One region of the Streptomyces sp. NPDC088817 genome, then DNA from elsewhere that is predicted to be linked to it. Evidence: riboswitches for the same ligand, from Rfam matches in the RefSeq annotation. Region 1 holds a riboswitch; each other region holds the start of a gene.
What was found. A riboswitch is a leader RNA that binds a small molecule or an ion and turns the genes downstream of it on or off. The one in region 1 is predicted to bind cobalamin.
Positions count from the first base shown of each region.

Region 2: it holds a riboswitch for cobalamin, as region 1 does, so the genes downstream of both, ACIP4X_RS30235 (CbtB-domain containing protein) here and ACIP4X_RS00290 (cobalamin biosynthesis protein) in region 1, are expected to answer to the same signal.
Region 3: it holds a riboswitch for cobalamin, as region 1 does, so the genes downstream of both, ACIP4X_RS22000 ((2Fe-2S) ferredoxin domain-containing protein) here and ACIP4X_RS00290 (cobalamin biosynthesis protein) in region 1, are expected to answer to the same signal.
Region 4: it holds a riboswitch for cobalamin, as region 1 does, so the genes downstream of both, ACIP4X_RS07135 (ribonucleoside-diphosphate reductase subunit alpha) here and ACIP4X_RS00290 (cobalamin biosynthesis protein) in region 1, are expected to answer to the same signal.

Region 1 is NZ_JBIVJN010000001.1:51,935-56,425, reverse strand. Features, by position in the region: gene ACIP4X_RS00295 (cobyric acid synthase) at 1-550, opposite strand, end outside; gene ACIP4X_RS00290 (cobalamin biosynthesis protein) at 547-1,488, opposite strand; cobalamin riboswitch at 1,588-1,732, opposite strand; gene ACIP4X_RS00285 (hypothetical protein) at 1,876-2,100, opposite strand; gene ACIP4X_RS00280 (anion permease) at 2,133-3,389, opposite strand; gene ACIP4X_RS00275 (class II aldolase/adducin family protein) at 3,544-4,233, shown strand; gene ACIP4X_RS00270 (alpha/beta fold hydrolase) at 4,367-4,491, shown strand, end outside.
Region 2 is NZ_JBIVJN010000020.1:17,668-22,158, forward strand. Features, by position in the region: gene ACIP4X_RS30220 (DeoR/GlpR family DNA-binding transcription regulator) at 1-323, shown strand, start outside; gene ACIP4X_RS30225 (histidine phosphatase family protein) at 332-904, shown strand; gene ACIP4X_RS30230 (CbtA family protein) at 973-1,728, opposite strand; gene ACIP4X_RS30235 (CbtB-domain containing protein) at 1,750-1,965, opposite strand; cobalamin riboswitch at 2,002-2,142, opposite strand; gene ACIP4X_RS30240 (aminotransferase class V-fold PLP-dependent enzyme) at 2,338-3,450, shown strand; gene ACIP4X_RS30245 (ATP-binding protein) at 3,458-3,886, opposite strand; gene ACIP4X_RS30250 (helix-turn-helix transcriptional regulator) at 4,078-4,491, shown strand, end outside.
Region 3 is NZ_JBIVJN010000011.1:274,479-278,969, forward strand. Features, by position in the region: gene ACIP4X_RS21990 (maleylpyruvate isomerase N-terminal domain-containing protein) at 430-783, opposite strand; gene ACIP4X_RS21995 (DNA-formamidopyrimidine glycosylase family protein) at 1,052-1,843, shown strand; cobalamin riboswitch at 1,916-2,038, shown strand; gene ACIP4X_RS22000 ((2Fe-2S) ferredoxin domain-containing protein) at 2,100-2,498, shown strand; gene ACIP4X_RS22005 (cobalamin-binding protein) at 2,547-3,467, opposite strand; partial or broken gene ACIP4X_RS22010 (acyl-CoA dehydrogenase family protein) at 3,536-3,670, shown strand; gene ACIP4X_RS22015 (enoyl-CoA hydratase/isomerase family protein) at 3,667-4,491, shown strand, end outside.
Region 4 is NZ_JBIVJN010000003.1:210,468-214,958, reverse strand. Features, by position in the region: gene ACIP4X_RS07135 (ribonucleoside-diphosphate reductase subunit alpha) at 1-1,584, opposite strand, end outside; cobalamin riboswitch at 1,707-1,861, opposite strand; gene ACIP4X_RS07130 (GNAT family N-acetyltransferase) at 1,907-2,413, opposite strand; gene mctP (monocarboxylate uptake permease MctP) at 2,510-4,120, opposite strand; gene ACIP4X_RS07120 (DUF3311 domain-containing protein) at 4,117-4,434, opposite strand.

The DNA.
Region 1 (4,491 bases):
ACAGCAGGGCGACGGTGCCGAAGAAGGAGGCGAAGACGCCCCCGCGGTCGATGTCGCCGACGACGAGCACGGGCAGCCGCGCGCCGCGCGCGATGCCCATGTTGACGATGTCGGTGCGGCGCAGGTTGATCTCCGCCGGGCTGCCCGCTCCCTCGCAGATCACCGCGTCGTACGTGCTCCGCAGCTCGGCGAGGCAGTCGAGGACGGTGCCGAGGAGCTTCTGCTGCCGCCCGCCGTGGTAGCCGCGGGCGCTCAACTCGCCCACCGGTCTGCCCAGCAGCACGACCTGGCTGCTCTGCTCGCCCCCCGGCTTGAGCAGCACCGGGTTCATCAGCGCGGTCGGCTCGACGCGGCACGCCTGGGCCTGCATGGCCTGCGCCCGCCCGATCTCGGCGCCCTCCCGGGTGACGAAGGAGTTGAGGGACATGTTCTGCGCCTTGAACGGGGCGACCTTCACGCCCTGGCGCACCAGCCACCGGCAGATCCCGGCCGTGACGACGCTCTTCCCGGCGTCGGAGGTGGTGCCGGCGACGAGCAGACCGCCCCTCATGACGTCCGTCCTCTCTTCAGCAGCCGCGCGCCCGCGCACACGCCGAGCGCGAGCCAGCCCACACGGCGGGAGAGCCGTACCGCGCGCTCGATGTCACCCGGCCGGACGGCGCGTCCGGCGCCGTTGAGCACCGGGCGGTGCTCCACACGCCCGCCGTACGCGAGCGTGCCGCCCAGCCGCACCCCGAGCGCCCCCGCGAACGAGGCCTCCACCGGGCCGGCGTTGGGGCTCGGGTGCTTGCCGGCGTCGGCGCGCCAGGCCCGTACGGCACCGCGCGGGTCGTCGCCCGCCACGGCCGCCAGGGCGGCGGTGAGCCGTGCCCCCGGCCATCCGGCGAGGTCGTCGAGGCGGGCCGAGGCCCAGCCGTAGCGGCGGTACCGGGGTGACTTGTGCCCGACCATGGCGTCCAGGGTGTTGACGGCGCGGAAGCCGACGAGTCCCGGCACTCCGGCGGCGGCGCCCCACACCAGCGCGCCCACCACCGCGTCGGAGGTGTTCTCGGCGACGGACTCGACGACGGCCCGGGCGATCCCGTCGGCGTCCAGCGCCTGCGGATCGCGCCCGCACAGATGCGGCAGCCGCGCCCGGGCGCCCTCGACGTCCCCGGCTTCCAGCGCGCGCCCGATCTGCCGCGCCTCCCGGGCGAGGGAGGTGCCGCCGACGACGGCCCAGGTGGCGGCGGCGGTCAGCGCGACGGACGCGGTACGGGAGGAACGCACGGCCCGCGCCGCCAGCGCGGCCGACGACACGGCACCGCCCACGCACACGGCGGTGTGCAGGGCGCCCCGGCCGCGGTGGTCCCGCCACAGCGCGCGTTCCACGGCGCCCGCGGCCCGTCCGAACACGGCGACGGGGTGTCCGCGGCGCGGGTCGCCGAGGAGCAGGTCACCGAGGAGGCCGGCGGTGGCGCCGTACGCGAAGACGCGATCGGCACCCATCGGGTCAGCCGGTCGTGCGGTCGGTCGGTGAGCCGCTGGTGTACCTCGGTCGGCAGCCGCGCATGGCGAAATGTCCTCACTCAGGGTGTCCACGCCCTGGTTCGACGAGACCGGCGGTGAGAGTTCCTGACTCCCGGGGATGTTCATCCCCGGTCACAGTGGCGGGACCGCGCCGGATTCGCACCGGACTTCCTCTCCTGCCGCCGTACTTGGCCCCGGAAGTCCACCACGCTCCGCGAACACCCGTCAACCTGCTGTTGACCTGCGCAGGCGTACTGAGATGAGGCCCACACCACGGGGCGCACGGGACGGCGAAACCCGCCCATCCCAGGCCGTCGCGGGGACGGTCAGGGATGGGCGGGTGAAGGTGTCGGGTTCCGGGCCGGGCTAGGCCACGATCAGGTAGATGCCGTAGGCCACGGCGGCGGCGCACGCGGCGAAGCAGGCGTAGGCGCCGGTGACCGCGAGGGCCCCGCCGCCGTCGCCCTGGGCCACGGCCCGCTCGCGGCGGGAGAGTCCGGCGATGCCGAGGGTGAACAGGGCCACGAGGCCCACCGTGACGCCGAGGCTGACGCCGAAGACGGAGCCGAGGGCCGCCCAGTCGATGTTCATGCTGCTTCTCTTCCTTCTGCCGGGTCGCCGGCTCAGACGGCGGCGGTCGGCGGCGTCACGACGGGCGCGGGGTCGGCGGCAGGAGCGGAGGCCGGGGCGGGGATCGTGGCCGTGAGGCCCTCGGCCGCCGGGGAGGCCGGGGGCGGGGTGACGGCGGCGATGGCCTGGGTGATCACGCCGGCCGGCTCCTCGGAGCCGTTGACGTTGGTGTGGTCGACGACCTCGCGGCGGGAGATCTTCCAGATCGCGGCGCTGGAGGCCACCAGGAACGCGGCGACGAGCCAGGTGCCCCAGTCGCCGAGACGCGTCACGGCCTCCGCGCCGGCCGCGACCAGGGCCGCGGCGGGCAGCGTGAGGGCCCAGGCGACGGCCATGCGGGTCGCGGTGGACCAGCGGACAACGCCGCCCTTGCGGCCCAGACCCGCGCCCATCACCGAACCGGAGACGACGTGCGTGGTGGACAGGGAGAAGCCGAGGTGGGAGGAGGCCAGGATGGCGGCGGCCGCGCTGGTCTGGGCGGCGAAGCCCTGCTGCGGCTGAAGGTCGGTCAGGCCCTTGCCCATGGTGCGGATGATGCGCCAGCCGCCGATGTAGGTGCCGAGCGCGATGGCGAGGCCCGCGGAGAGGATGACCCAGGTGGGAGGGTTGGAGCCGGGGGCGAGGGCGCCGCCGGCGACCAGGGCGAGGGTGATGACGCCCATCGTCTTCTGCGCGTCGTTGGTGCCGTGGGCCAGTGAGACCAGGCCGGCGGAGGCGATCTGTCCGGCGCGGTGGCCCTTCTCGGCCGCCTTTCCGTCGGACTTCCTGCCGATGCCGTAGGACAGCCGGGTCGAGACCAGCGCGGCCAGACCGGCGACGACCGGGGCGGCGACCGCGGGGATCAGGACCTTGGTGACCAGGGCGCCGCCGTGCACGGCGCCGAAGCCGGCCGAGGCGACGGTGGCGCCGATCAGACCGCCCATGAGGGCGTGGGAGGAGCTGGAGGGGAGCCCGACCAGCCAGGTCAGCAGATTCCAGAGGATCGCGCCCACCAGGGCGGCGAAGATGACTTCGGGACGGATGCCGTTCTCGTCGACGAGACCCTTGGAGATCGTGTTGGCGACCTCCACGGACAGGAAGGCGCCCACCAGGTTCAGCGCGGCGGACATGGCCACCGCGACCTTGGGCTTGAGTGCACCGGTCGAGATGGTCGTGGCCATCGCGTTCGCGGTGTCGTGGAAACCGTTCGTGAAATCGAACGCGAGTGCGGTGATCACCACCATCGCGAGGATCAGCGAGAAGCTTTCCATTTACCCAGGCAATCGTTCGAGCGTCATTGGCGCGTTGAACGTAGGTAACCTGAGTGAACAGAAGATGAACTGAGTCGGTCATCGCGGTGTCCGTTCCTGTGGTGCCGTGGGAAGGAACGGTCGCTCGCGGCAGGCGTCCTGGCAGGATCGGCACATGACCGAACCCGGGGAGACGGAACGCGCCTGGCGGGCGCTGATCGCGGCGGCCCGCCGCACGGTGGCGGACGGACTGGTCGTCGGCACCTCCGGCAACGTGTCCGTGCGCGTGGGCGACACCATCCTGGTCACCCCCTCGGGCGTCCCCTACGACCGGCTCACGGACGACGACGTCACCGGCGTCGGCCTGGACGGCCGGCAGGTGGTCGGCACCCTGGTGCCGACCAGCGAGCTGCCCATGCACCTCGCGGTCTACCGCGGCACCGACGCGGGCGCCGTCGTCCACACCCACGCCGTGCACGCGACGGCCGTCTCGACCCTCGTCACCGAACTCCCGCCGATCCACTACATGGCCGGCGCGCTCGGCGGTCCCGTCCGCGTGGCCCCGTACGCCACGTACGGCACCGAGGAGCTGGCCGGGAACATGCTCCGCGCACTCGCCGGCCGCACCGGCTGCCTGCTGCGCAACCACGGCACCGTCACCTACGGCGCCACCCTCGACCAGGCCTACGACCGCACGGCCCAGTTGGAGTGGATGTGCCGGGTGTGGCTGGCGGCCTCCGGCGTCCCCGGCCTGACACCGGCTCTGCTGACGCCTGAGCAACTGGCGGAGGCGGGGGAGCGGCTGCGGGGGTACGGACAGCAGGGGCAGGGGCAGGGGCAGGGGCAGGGGCAGGGGCAGGCGTAGGGCGCGTGCGGGCGGTGCGGGCCGGGTGCGCCGTGCGGGAATGAACGCCGCTGTTCATGGAACCCGCGCGGACATGTCACCCCGACCCTCCGTCCCACTGGCCGGTGACCGGGTGCGCCAGGACACTGGAGCCGTGCCCACAGTCAAAGCGACGGCCGCGGCCGTCACCGCTGCCCTGGCGGCCGGCGCGGCGAGCGTCGCCGCGGGCCGGCTGGCCAGCGACGCCGCGCTCAAGGCGCCCCCGGGCCGGCCCCTGCC
Region 2 (4,491 bases), on a different contig from region 1:
GCGAGGGTGCCCTCACCGGCCCCCTGACCCTGTCCTCGCTGGCGGCCCTGCGCTTCGACACCGCCGTCGTCGGCTGCTGCGGCCTCAACGCGCAACAGGGCCTGACCGCCTACGACTTGGACGACGCGGCGGTGAAGCGGGCGGCGATCGAATCCGCCCGGCGCGTGCTCGCCGTGGCCGACGGCAGCAAACTCTCCCGGACGGCACACGCCTTCGTCGCCCCGGTCGCGCGGCTGCACACCCTCGTCACCGACGAATCCGCGCCGCCCGACGAGGTCGAGGCACTGCGCGCCGCGGGTACGTCCGTCGACACCGCACGGTAGGAGTGACGTTGACCAGGCGTATCACGCTCATCTCGCCCGCGACGAGCCCGTCGCTGCGGCAGGCCCGGTTCGACGACGGCGACTCGCTCGACAACAGCGGTGCCACCCAGGCTCGTTCGGCGGCCGGGTCGCTGCCTTCGGCCGCCCGCGTGCTCCTGTCCCCGAGTGTGCGCTGCCGGGAGACGGCCTCGGCGCTCGGCCTCGACGGCGTGGAGACGGCCGAGTTGGCGGGTCTGGACGCGGGCCGCTGGCGGGGCCGGACCCTGGAGGAGGTGATGGCCACCGAGCCGGAGGCGGTGGGCCGCTGGCTCGCCGACCCCGACTGCGCGCCGCACGGCGGGGAGTCGGTGCGGGACGTGTGCGAACGGGTCGGACGCCTGCTGGACACCACGCGGGACACCGACGGCCGTACCCTCGCCGTGGTCGAGCCGGAGGTCGTACGGGCCGCCGCCGTCCATGTCCTGGACCTGCCCCTGGCCGGCTTCTGGCGGCTGGACGTACCGCCGTTGACGGCCACGGAACTCAGCGGACGGGCCGGCCGCTGGAACCTGCGGCTCGGACAGCCGTTGGCGGCGCCCTGACCGAACGCGACAGGGCCCCCGGACGATTCCGGGGGCCCTGTCGTACGCGCTGAAGGATGCCGAGGGGCTCAGTGCGCGGCCGGTACCGCCTGCCCGGACGCGGCCGTCGCGGGGCGGGGGTTCAGCATCCGCTCGGCCAGCTCGCCGAAGACCAGCCCGAACCCGCCCCACAGGACGGCCTGGATGGCCAGCGCGGAGAGCCGGAACCGCCACAGCACGGTGGCCGGGAAGTCCGACGGCACCTCGTTGATGACGGGCAGCAAGGCGTACGCCAGCCCGATCACCACGGCGAAGGCGGCCACCGCGGCCATCGTCGCGTACCACGTGCCCAGCGCGGGCGCGAGGCGCTTGCCCAGGATGGTGGCGGCGATCGCGAGGAGGATGCTGAGCAGCATCATCAGGAAGTACAGGGTCGTCCGCTTGCCGATGGTGTCCTCGTCACCGATCGCGGGCGGATTGGCAGGGTACTTGAGGAACGGCACGACGTACACGGCCAGCAGCGCGCAGCCGGACAGCAGCAGCGCGGTCGCCCGCGGGGAGAAGCGGCCGACGCGGCCCAGCGCGAAGCAGAAGGCGAGCGCGGCGATACCGCCGAAGGCGACCCCGTAGACGAGGATGCCGGTGGCCAGGCCCGCGGTGGACTGGACGGAGCGGGAGACGACTTCCATCTCGTCGTGCGAGTGGGCGTGCGCCTCCTCGAAGCCGATCGCCTTGTCGACGAGCGGCTCACCGAGGAAGTAGGCGACTACGAGGGCGAGCACACCGGCGGCGAGGCCGGCGAGCATGCCCCGCACCAGGAGGTTTCTTACCGTTGCGGAGTTCATGAGCGTGCGGCGTCCCTCGGCTCAGTGGCAGGGGAAGCCGAGCAGGTGGCGGGCGTCGTGCACCCACTCGTGGACGTCCGTGCCGCTGAACACGGAGGTGGCGCCCTGCTCGGCGCCGACGAAGTACAGCAGGACCAGCATGAGAACGCCGAAGAAGACCGCCCAGGGGGCTATCGCCTTCAGCGGCAGCGGGGCGGGTGCGGGGATGGCAGTCGGCTGAGCGACGGTCTGCGCCATGGCAGAACCTCCTCTGGGAGTTCGCGTCCCATCTCGGTGGTACACAGGACGACAGCCACGGGTCTGACTCACGCACGCCCGGGGGCGTTCGCATACAGTGGCGCGACCGTGCCGGATTCCCACCGGCTTCCGTCTCGCCGTCGTCGATAGCGGACAGACCGTATCGCGTGCCGCCCGCCCGGCCAAGACCGCGGCCGCGGACGTGATCTTCTCCACCGAGCCGTTTGAACCCGCGCGACCGCACCTCACCACCTGGAGCGTCCGAAGCGCTGTGGCAGGATGCGCGGGCGGGCTCCGGGCAGCCACCGGACTCCGTTCCACCGCCCGCCGCGCCACCCGATCCGCCCGCACCACCCCGGAGGGACGAGCCCCGTGCTCACGTCGTACGCCGACCACTTCGACACACCCGCCGGGTACCTGGACTTCGCACGCTTCGGGCCGCCGTCCCGGGACGCCGTCACCGCCACCGCGCGGGCCCTGGAGGCATCGGCGCGCGCCGACCACACCACGGTGGACACGCTGATGCGCGCGGAGCAGACCGCGCAGGACACGGCCGCCCGCCTCGCGGGCACCGACGCCCGGCACACCGTGCTGCTCCCGAACGCGTCGACCGGCCTGTTCCACGCCGCGCTCGGGGTACGGGAGGGCGTGGTGCTCGCGCCGCGCACCGACTTCCCGGCCAACCACTACCCGTGGCGGCGCAGCGCGGACCTGGGCCGGGCCGTGCCCCACTGGCTCGACCCCGCGCCCGGTTCCGGAGTCACCCCCGAACTGGTCCACGCCGCGCTGAGCGACGACGTCGTGGCCGTGTCGGTCAGCGCCGTGGACTTCCGCACCGGCTTCCGCGCCGACCTGGCGGCGCTGCGCGAGGCGATCGGCCCCGACCGGCTGCTGATCGTGGACGCCATCCAGGCGTTCGGTGTCGCCGCCCTGCCCTGGGACGCCGCCGACGTGGTGGTCGCGGGCGGCCAGAAGTGGCTGCGCGCCGGATGGTCCACCGGCTTCGCCACCCTGTCCGACCGCGCCCTGGAATCCCTTGAACCGGTCCTCACCGGCTGGACGGGCGTGGAGGACGTCGGCGTTTTCGACGGAGCCGAGCACCCGCCCGCCCCGGACGCCCGACGGTGGTCGATCACCAATCTGAGCCCGGTGACGGCCGCCGCGTTCGCGGCCGCGCTGGACCTCGTCGAGCGGCACACCGTCGACGCGATCGAAGCCGCGATCGCCGTACGGATCGCCGAACTCACCGAGGCCGTCGAGTCGTACGGCGGCCGTGTCCTCTCCCCCGCCGACCCGGCGCGGCGCGCGGGCATCCTCTCCTTCACCGTGCCGGACCACGATCCGTCCCTCGTCGCCAAGGCGCTGCACGCCGAGGGCGTCACCCCGACCGTGCGCGCCGACTCCCTCCGGCTCTCCCCGCACGCCTCGACCCCGCCGGAGGCGGCCGAACGGGTCGCGGCCGCGCTGTCGTCCCTGGGGAACTGAACCCTCCTCAGAGCGCGCACTCGGCCCAGACCGTCTTGCCGGGGCCGAGGCGGTCGCGTACGCCCCAGTCGGCGGCGAGCGCGTCGACGAGTACCAGGCCACGGCCCCCGTCCTCGTCCGGCCCCGGAGCCCTGCGCGCCGGCCGGTCGGGGTGGGTGTCGGTCACCTCGACCCGGACGACGTCCCGGCCCTCCTCGAAGGACAGGACGAGCGCGAAGTCCCGCCCAGGGACACGGCCGTGGAGAACGGCGTTCGCCGCGAGCTCGGCGACGACGAGCACGACGGTGTCATGCGCCTCTGTCCCGCGGGGATGCCCCCACTCGGTGAGCTGATGCCCGGCGAGCAGCCGGGCCAGGCGGGCACCGCGCCTGGTCGCGGAGAAACGCTGCGCGAACGTGCGTGTGGGGGTGGTGGATTCGTGGTTCAGGGCTGGCATGTGGGCCAGCGTGCTGCCGGTCGACGGCCCGTCGGCAGGTCCGCCGCCGATACAGATCACGTTGTACTGGTTCACGCACTGGACTGGGTCGGTCGCCGTGCGTGAGCATGGATCGGTCTGGCGTGGCGCAGCCCGGACGACGAACGGTACGGCACGGGCACGGCCCGGTGGCACAGGGGAAGGCGGCTGCGATGACGACGGACAACGGTGGCGGAGCGGGCGGGAGTTGCGAGCCGGAACTCTCCGACAGCCTGAAGACCTTCGGCGCGGTCCTCAAGGCCCTGCGGGAGGAAGCAGCCCTGACCCAGGAGCAGTTCGCCCCGCTGGTGCGCTACTCACCCGCGTACATCGCCAAGATCGAGCAGGGCAAGCGATTCCCGCCGAAGGAACTGCTGAAGCGGTCGGACGAGGTCCTGGGCACGGTCGCGGCCCGCGTACTGGAGGCCGCGGCGAAGAGCCTGACACGGAAGGCGGGTCTGGCGTCGTGGTTCCGGCAGTGGGCGGGGGTCGAGGAGGACGCGAACTCGCTTTTCGCGTACGAGTGCACTGTCATCCCGGGCCTGCTTCAGCCCGAGCCGTACATTCGCGCCCTCTTCGACCGGCGC
Region 3 (4,491 bases), on a different contig from region 1:
CAGTAGCCGCCGAGGAGGGCCCGTACGCTCCGCAGTGCCTCCGGGCCTGCGGTGCTGTGCCAGCGGGCGGGGTCGGCGGGCGGGGTCGGCGGGGCGGCGGCCCCACAGGAGGAGGACGCGGGTGGCCGCGTCGCTCTCGATCGTGGCCGGGCCCTCGGGAGCGGCGAACCGGATCGTGCCGCCGTCGGCGTCGGCCGTCACCACGATGTCGTCGGTGCCCGGCGTACGCAGGCGGCCCTCGACCCGCCCCTCGGGGCCCAGGTTCAGACCGGCGCGGCCCCGGACCAGCAAGGGCCGGCCCACCGACACCACGCTGTGCTCGGTCATCCACGACTCGTTGAGGGACCGCACGGCCGTCCGGTCGTCGCCGGTCAGGTCCCAGCGGTGGAGGATCAGTTCCTCACGCATGTGTTCCGCGAAGAAGGGGACCTACACGGACCGGCCGGTCCACATCACTTCCGTGTCCGGGGACAGGTCCCGTGCCGCGGCCGCCGCGACCTCGGTGAGCTGTTCACAGTTGGTCAAGAACGCCGCCCAGAGTTCGGTGTCCGACATCCGCCGGTAGGGAGCCTCGTGCGCGAAGCTCCTGGTCTCGACCGGTGTGCCCGCGTGAAACGCTCGCAGTACCCGGGCCGGCTCCTCGGCGTTCCCCGTCTGGTGGACCAGGATGTCGCGTACCGTCCACGCCTCGCACCACGTGCCGTCGTCGGGCCTTCGGCCCTGTACGGCGTGGACGAAGGGAGCCAGCTCGGGCAGCGTGTCGTCGACCTTGGACGGGATCACGTGCCATGGGTATCCCGGTCGGGCCGCAGGCCGAAACCGGCGGACGTCCGATCGGGGCACCGTGCCCCGATGCGTCCTGCCTCGGTGCGTCCTGCCTCGGGGCATCGTGGCTGCGGCGGAACGACGAGTGCGTGCGGTCGCCCTCCGCGGGTACCCGTCTCCGCGTGCGGCGGGCCGACGACCGTACGCCGACGACCATACGTCGATGACCGTACGCCGACGACGTACGACGAAGAGCCGCGACGAACGAGCCGATCGGGGCGAACGCATGCCCGAACTGCCGGATGTCGAGGGATTCCGCGAGGTGCTGATGACCTGCGGTTGTCAGCGGTGTGTCACGGACGTCGAGGTGCGGGACACCGGGGTGCTCCGGGGTGTCAGCGCGCGGCGGCTGCGGAGGGAGCTGACGGGCAGGCGTCTGGGTCAGGCGTGGCGGCACGGCAAGTGGCTGTTCGTGCCGGTCGGCGACGACGGTCCCGTACTGGTCTGGCTGGTCTGGCACTTCGGCATGACGGGATCACTGCGGTGCTGTGCCCCGGACGAGCCCCTCGCGCCGCACGACCGCATCGTGCTGACGCTCGACGACGCCCGGCATCTGCGCTATCGCGATCAACGCAAGCTCCAAGGCGTGCGGTTGGCCGACGGAGCGCAGCTCGCGCGGATCGTGGACGGTCTGGGGCCCGACGCCCTGACCGTGAGCCGGGCTGAGTTCCGGGACCTGTTGTCGGGACGGCGGCGCGCCGTCAAGAGCGCGTTGATGGACCAGTCCGTGATCGCGGGTCTCGGGAACCTCCTGTGCGACGAGATCCTCTGGCGGGCCCGGGTGGCACCCCGGACTCCGGCGGGGGAGCTGGGCGAGACCGCGCTTCGACGTGTCCATGCGGGGATGGGCAGGGTCCTGGAGTCGTCCGTCCGTGCCGGGTGCGTGCCGCCGAGGGAGTCCTGGCTCACCGGACAACGGGACGACCGCGTACCGATGTGTCCTCGCTGCGGGCGGCCCCTGTGCTCGAACCGCGTCGGCGGACGCCGCACGGTCTGGTGCCCGCGGTGCCAGGGATGAGCGGAACGGGCCGTTGCGGGGGGCGGAACCGATCATGGGATGATGACCGGCGACAAAAGGCGACGGCGGTCCGAGGAAGCCGGTGTGAATCCGGCGCGGTCCCGCCACTGTGACCGGTGAGCGAGTTCCGGAACGCCACTGCCCCGTCCGGGGCGGGAAGGCGGGACGAGCGAGGACCCGGGAGCCAGGAGACTCACGCGGTCGCCTCCTCGAACGAACACCGGGGCGGATCTCCCCGGGAGGGGAGTGGGGCGGCGTGCCCGAGAAGCCGACGGACGAGGCGCCGGACGGTGCCGTGGCGGGGAGCGGTCCGGTGCCGTGCCGGGTCGTCCTGTGCCGGGACTGCTGCTGCGGCAGCGCCAAGGTGACCGGGGTGGATCACGCGACGCAGACCGCGCGGCTGCGCGCGGAGGTGCCGATGCGCATCTCTGAATGCCTCGACGTGTGCGAGCAGGCGAACGTCGTCGTGGTCCAGCCCTCCGCCGAGGGCCGGGCGGCCGGTGCGCGACCGGTCTGGCTCGGGCTCGTCAACGACGCGGACGCGACGGAGGACATCGTCGCCTGGGTGCGCGCCGGTGGTCCGGGGGTGGCCCCCCTGCCGGAGATCCTCGACCTGTACACCTTCCCCCCGCCGCGACGCGCCACGGAGTCCTGAGTCACGCGCTCGCGCGGAGGCCCGTACACCGAGGAGACCGGCCCGTCGTCACCCGACGGGGAACGGCCGGGCCTCCGCCGGGGCGACCGGGTCGCCGGCCCGCACGCCGTGCAGCACCTGCGCGAGTATCTCGGCGCCGCGCACCACCCGGGGCCCCGGCCGGTTGAAGTAGGACGGGCCGTCCAGCACCCGGACGCGACCGGACGGGACGGCGGGCAGATCCGCCCAGCCGGGCAGGTCGCCGAGCAACGAGGCTTCCCGCAGGGTGCGTTCGGGAGGAAAGCCGCACGGCAGGACGAGGACGACGTCCGGCTGCGCGGCCCGTACCGCCTCCCAGGTCATCGGCTTGGTGTGCTCGCCGGGGGCGGCGAGGAGCGGCTCGCCTCCGGCGGTGGTGATCTGCTCGGGGACCCAGTGTCCGGCGGGCCACAGCGGGTCGAGCCACTCGATCGCCACCACCCGGGGCCGGCCGAGTCCGGCGACCGCGCCGCGGACCCGGTCGAGGCGGTCCCGCAACTCGGCCCGGCGCCGCCGCGCGCGCTCGCTCACACCGAGCAGATCACCGACGGTGACCAGGCAGTCCAGGACGTCGTCGAGCGTGCGCGGCTCCAGGCTGAGGACCCAGGTGCCGGCGTCGAGCAGCCGTACGGTCCGGCTGACCTTCTCGTACGACACCGCGCACACGTCGCACAGGTCCTGGGTGAGCACCACGTCGGGGCGCAGGGCGGCCAGAGCCTCGGTGTCCAGCGTGTACAGCGACGAACCGGAGTGCGCCGACCCTCCGACGGCGTCGGAGATCTCCCGGCTGGTGAGCGCGTCCTGGTCCAGGTCCGCCCCGGTCACCACGGGCACGGAGGCGACCTCGCGCGGCGGCCAGTCGCACTCGTGGGTGCGGCCGGCCAACTGCTCCGAAAGGCCGAGTTCGGCGACGATGTCGGTCGCGGCGGGCAGCAGGGAGACGATGCGCATACATCGACTGTAGGAGACCCCTGGAACCGCTGATTTCCGGCGCCCGGCGTGTTTCGTTCGATCGCCCTGGTGGAGACGACTACCTCAGCGAGTACGGCACTGAGAAGATCGTCTGTGACCTGCGTGTCCACCAGATCCTGGAAGGAACCAACGAGACCATGCGCGTCATCGTGGCCCACGGCCTGACGGAGGCGCTCGGATGACCGCCACCGAGGAACCCGTCCTGTTCCACACCGCCGGACGGGCCGCCCACATCACCCTCAACCGGCCCAGGGTCCTCAACGCCCTCACCCACGAGATGGTGCGCCGTATCGACGAGGCACTGACGGCCTGGGAGCACGACCCGGCCGTGGAGACCGTCGTCATCACCGGTGCGGGCGAGCGCGGCCTGTGCGCGGGCGGCGACATCCGCGCCATCCACGACGACGCCCGCGACGGGGACGGCGTCGCCGCGGCAGCCTTCTGGCGCGACGAGTACCACCTCAATGCCCGTATCGCCCGCTATCCGAAGCCGTATTTCGCCGTCATGGACGGCATCGTCATGGGCGGCGGCGTCGGCGTCTCCGCGCACGGCAGCGTCCGCGTCGTCACCGAGCGCTCCCGGATCGCGATGCCCGAGACCGGCATCGGCTTCGTCCCCGACGTCGGCGGCACCCATCTGTTGGCCCTCGCCCCCGGGGAACTGGGCACCCATCTCGCGCTGACCGGCGCGCAGATCGGCGCCGCCGACGCCCTGCTCTGCGGGCTCGCCGACCACTACGTCCCCTCGGCCTCCGTGCCGGACCTCATTGACGACCTCGCCCTCACTCCCGTGTGGGAGGTGCTCGCGCGCCATGTCCGGCCCGCGCCGCAGGGGGAGTTGGCGGGGCGGCGGGAGTGGATCGACTCCTGCTACGACGCCGGGACGGTCGAGGACATCGTGGGCCGACTGCTCGATCACGGGGAGCCCGCCGCCAAGGAGGCGGCCGAAACCCTGCTCACCAAGTCGCCCACCGCGCTGAAGGTGACCCTCACCGCGCTGCGC
Region 4 (4,491 bases), on a different contig from region 1:
CGCCTCCGGGGAGTCGAAGGGCAGGCGCAGCTTGAAGAACACGTCCTGCAGGCCCATGGCGCCCAGGCCCACCGGCCGCCAGCGGGCGTTGGAGCGGCCCGCCTGCTCGGTCGGGTAGAAGTTGATGTCGACCACGCGGTCGAGGAAGGTGACCGCGGTGCGGACGGTCTCGTCCAGCCGCTCCCAGTCGATGTCGCCGCCGGCCACGAACGCGCCGAGGTTGACCGACCCCAGGTTGCACACCGCCGTCTCGCCGTCGTCGGTGACCTCCAGGATCTCCGTGCAGAGGTTCGAGGAGTGGACCACGTGGCCCGGCTCCGCGGTCTGGTTCGCGGTGCGGTTGGCGGCGTCCTTGAAGGTCATCCAGCCGTTGCCGGTCTGCGCGAGGGTGCGCATCATGCGGCCGTACAGGTCGCGGGCCGGCATGGTCTTGCGCGCCAGGCCCCGCGCCTCCGCGGCCCGGTACGCGGCGTCGAACTCCTCACCCCACAGGTCGGTGAGCTCGGGCACGTCCGCGGGGGAGAACAGCGACCACTGACCGTCGGCGTTCACCCGGCGCATGAACTCGTCCGGGATCCAGTGCGCGAGGTTGAGGTTGTGCGTCCGGCGGGCGTCCTCACCGGTGTTGTCGCGCAGCTCCAGGAACTCCTCGATGTCAGAGTGCCAGGTCTCCAGGTAGACCGCGGCGGCGCCCTTGCGCCGGCCGCCCTGGTTCACGGCGGCCACCGAGGCGTCCAGGGTCTTCAGGAACGGCACGATGCCGTTGGAGTGCCCGTTGGTGCCGCGGATCAGCGAACCGCGGGAGCGGATGCGGGAGTAGGCGATGCCGATGCCGCCGGCGTGCTTGGACAGACGGGCGACCTGGAGGTAGCGCTCGTAGATGGAGTCCAGCTCGTCCTTGGGGGAGTCGAGCAGGTAGCAGGACGACATCTGCGGGTGGCGCGTGCCCGAGTTGAACAGGGTGGGGGAGGAGGGCAGGTAGTCGAGGCGGCTCATCAGCCCGTAGAGCGCCTCGACCTCGTCGACGGACCGCGCGGTGTCGTCCTGCGCGAGACCGGCCGCGACCCGCAGCATGAAGTGCTGGGGCGTCTCGATCACCTTGCGGGTGATCGGGTGCCGCAGCAGGTACCGGCTGTGCAGGGTGCGCAGGCCGAAGTAGCCGAAGCGGTCGTCGGCGGCCCGGTCGATCATCGCGTCCAGGCGGTCGGCGTGGACGCGCACGAACTCCGCGGTCCGGTCGGCGACGAGGCCTTCGCGGTGGCCCACGACGACGGAGTCGGTGAAGGAGGCGACGCCCTGGGAGGCGGCCTCGGCGCGGATGGCGAGGGTCAGCAGCCTGGCCGCCAGCCGGGAGTAGGCGGGGTCCTCGGAGATGAGCCCGGCGGCCGCCTCCGTGGCCAGCTCGCGCAACTCGGCCTCGTCGGCCCGCGCCGACCGGCCGCGCAGCGCGGCGGCGGCGACCCGGCCGGGGTCGGCGTCGGGGAGGTCGGCGGTCAGCTCGGTCAGGGTCCGCAGCAGTACGGCACCTGGACCGTCGGTTTCCGTGGCTACGACTGAAACCGGGTCGGCTGGCGCGATGGTCACGTGGAGCTCTCCCTCGCTCGGCACGGGGCCTCGCCGAGGGCAGGGGGCGGCACACGAACGCACACGGCGCCGCGTCCACCGGCCCATTCCGCGAAGCCCGGACGTCAGGGCACCCGGACCGGACGGCCGGGCGCACTGTCGGCAGGTCCTCGGACTGACGCTCGTGACGGGCCTTGGGGGCATACGTGCACGAGTACACCGTTGCGGGACAGTTCCGGATTCGCACCGGATTCCCCTGCGGCGACATTGAGCACGAGCATACATCTTGTGCTGAGCGAGTCAGGCACCCCCATATGTTGTGCCGCGTCGACTCCGGAGCGTGTCAGAATGTCAACTCGTAGGTGAGCAGCATGATGTCGTCCAGCTCGGGGAGCGGGTTCCAGTCCCGGCCCGGTGTGCGAACGAAGCCGAGGCGCTCGTAGATGCGGTGGGCGGTGTGCATGGAGCTCTGGGTGGACAGCACCACGCGGACACAGCCCTCCACGGCCCGTGCCCGGTCCGTACAGGCCCGTACGAGGGCCTCGCCGACGCCCCTGCCGCGGGCCGCGTGCGCGACCGCGAGCATCCGTATCTCGGTCTCCCCGGGGCCGGCGAGGTCGGCCATGGGGCCGGCGCCCGGGACGAAGGTCACTCCGCCGAGCACCTGTCCGTCCGCCACCGCGACCAGCACCTCGGCGGCGGCCGCCCGCTTGGCCACGTCCCGCAGCTCGCCGAGATACCCGTCGCTCTCACCGAAGTCCAGGAGCCCGTCCTGGAGGTAGGCCCGGGCGGTGATCTCACCCAGGGTGCCGTACTCGCCGGGTTCGACCGGCCGGATCACGAAGTCCATGCGCCCGAGTGTGCCGCACGGGCACGGCAGCGGGCCGCCGGAATTCTCCGACGGCCCCTGGAACGCTCCGTGCGAGTGTCCCTGCCTGTTGCGGCACTAGTGCGGGGCCGCCGCCGTGGCCGGCGGGAGCTCCGCCTCGACGCCCGGGTCGCCGGCGTCCGCCGTGTAGTCCTCCGGACGGGTCTCGTCCACGCCCTGGGGCGCGTTGACCGCCTGCAGCACGAACGTCAGGACCACCGTGACGGCCGCGTTGAGCACGAACGCCGTCAGCCCGATGTAGCCGATCTCACCGAGGCCCGGGATCTCCTTCGCCGACCCGCCGAAGTGCTTCTGCGTGGGCGAGGCGACCCCGTAGGCGGCGACCGTGCCGTAGACCATGCCGACTGCCCAGCCCGCCAGCAGCGCCCAGCGGTGGAACCAGCGGGTGAACAGCCCGCCGACCAGGGCCGGGAAGGTCTGCAGGATCCAGATGCCGCCGAGCAGCTGGAAGTTGATGGCGACCGTCTTGTCCATGGTCAGGACGAAGGCCAGCGCGCCCACCTTCACCAGGAGCGACACGATCTTGGAGACCCGGGTCTCCTCCCGCGGTGTCGCCTGCGGGCGGATGAAGTCCTTGTAGATGTTGCGGGTGAACAGGTTCGCGGCGGCGATCGACATGATGGCCGCCGGCACCAGCGCGCCGATGGCGATCGCCGCGAACGCCACGCCCGCGAACCAGTCCGGGAACATGTTCTCGAAGAGCTGCGGGATGGCCAGCTGGCCGTTCTTCACCTGCACGCCCGCCGCGATCGCCATGAAGCCCAGCAGGGCGAGGAGGCCCAGCATCAGAGAGTACAGCGGCAGGATCGTGGTGTTGCGGCGGATCACCTCGCGGCTGCGCGAGGACAGCGTCGCGGTGATCGAGTGCGGGTACATGAACAGCGCGAGCGCGGAGCCCAGGGCCAGCGTGGCGTACGTCCACTGGCCGGCCGCCGCCGGCACCAGACCGCCCGAACCCGCCTCGGTGAACTTCTGGTCCGCCTTGGCGAACACCTCGCCGAAGCCGCCCAGTTTGATCGGGATGTAGATGACGGCCACCGCGATCACGATGTAGATCAGGGTGTCCTTCACGAACGCGATCAGCGCGGGCGCGCGCAGTCCCGACGAGTAGGTGTATGCCGCCAGCACGCCGAAGGCGATCAGCAGCGGCAGGTCCTTCACGAACCAGTGGGTGCTGTCGCCGCCGCCGACGCCCATCACGTCCAGGACGGCCTGGATGCCGACCAGTTGGAGCGCGATGTACGGCATGGTCGCGAGGATGCCGGTGAGCGCCACGGCCAGCGACAGGCTCTTGGAGCCGAACCGGCCGCGGACGAAGTCGGAGGTGGTCACGTATCCGTGCCGGTGGGACACCGACCACAGCCGCGGCAGGAACGTGAAGATCAGCGGGTACACCAGGATCGTGTACGGCACCGCGAAGAAGCCGGCCGCCCCGGTCGCGTAGACGGCGGCCGGCACGGCCACGAAGGTGTAGGCGGTGTACAGGTCGCCGCCGAGCAGGAACCAGGTCACCCAGGTGCCGAACGACCGGCCGCCCAGGCCCCATTCGTCCAGGCTGTGCTCGTTCTCGGCCCGGCGCCAGCGCGCGGCCAGGAAGCCCATGACGGTGACGAGCAGGAAGAAGAAGACGCAGACGCCGAGCGCGACGCCGTTGACCCCGTCCTTCACTTGGCCGCACCCCCGTCCTCGGCCGTCGCGGCGGAGGACGTCCCGGCGGCCCGGGAGGTCCCGGAGACCGGGGAGGCCCCGGCGGTGCGCCGGTCACGCTGCCACAGCCGGTACGCGGTCATCGTCAGGACCGCGGAGACGAGTACCCAGAGCATCTGGTACCAGTAGAAGAACGGGACCCCGGCGAGGGCCGGGTCCTTCCTCGCGTACGACCCCACCCACAGCAGCGCCACGAAGGGGGCGGCGAGGCAGAGGGCGATGGCGACCCGTAAGGGGGTCACCACCGCTCTGGTGGCTTGCGGGGCATTCGACATGGGCGACTCCGTCCCCTGGCTGATCACCGAGCGTGCGTGCGGTGCGCACGCAATGTA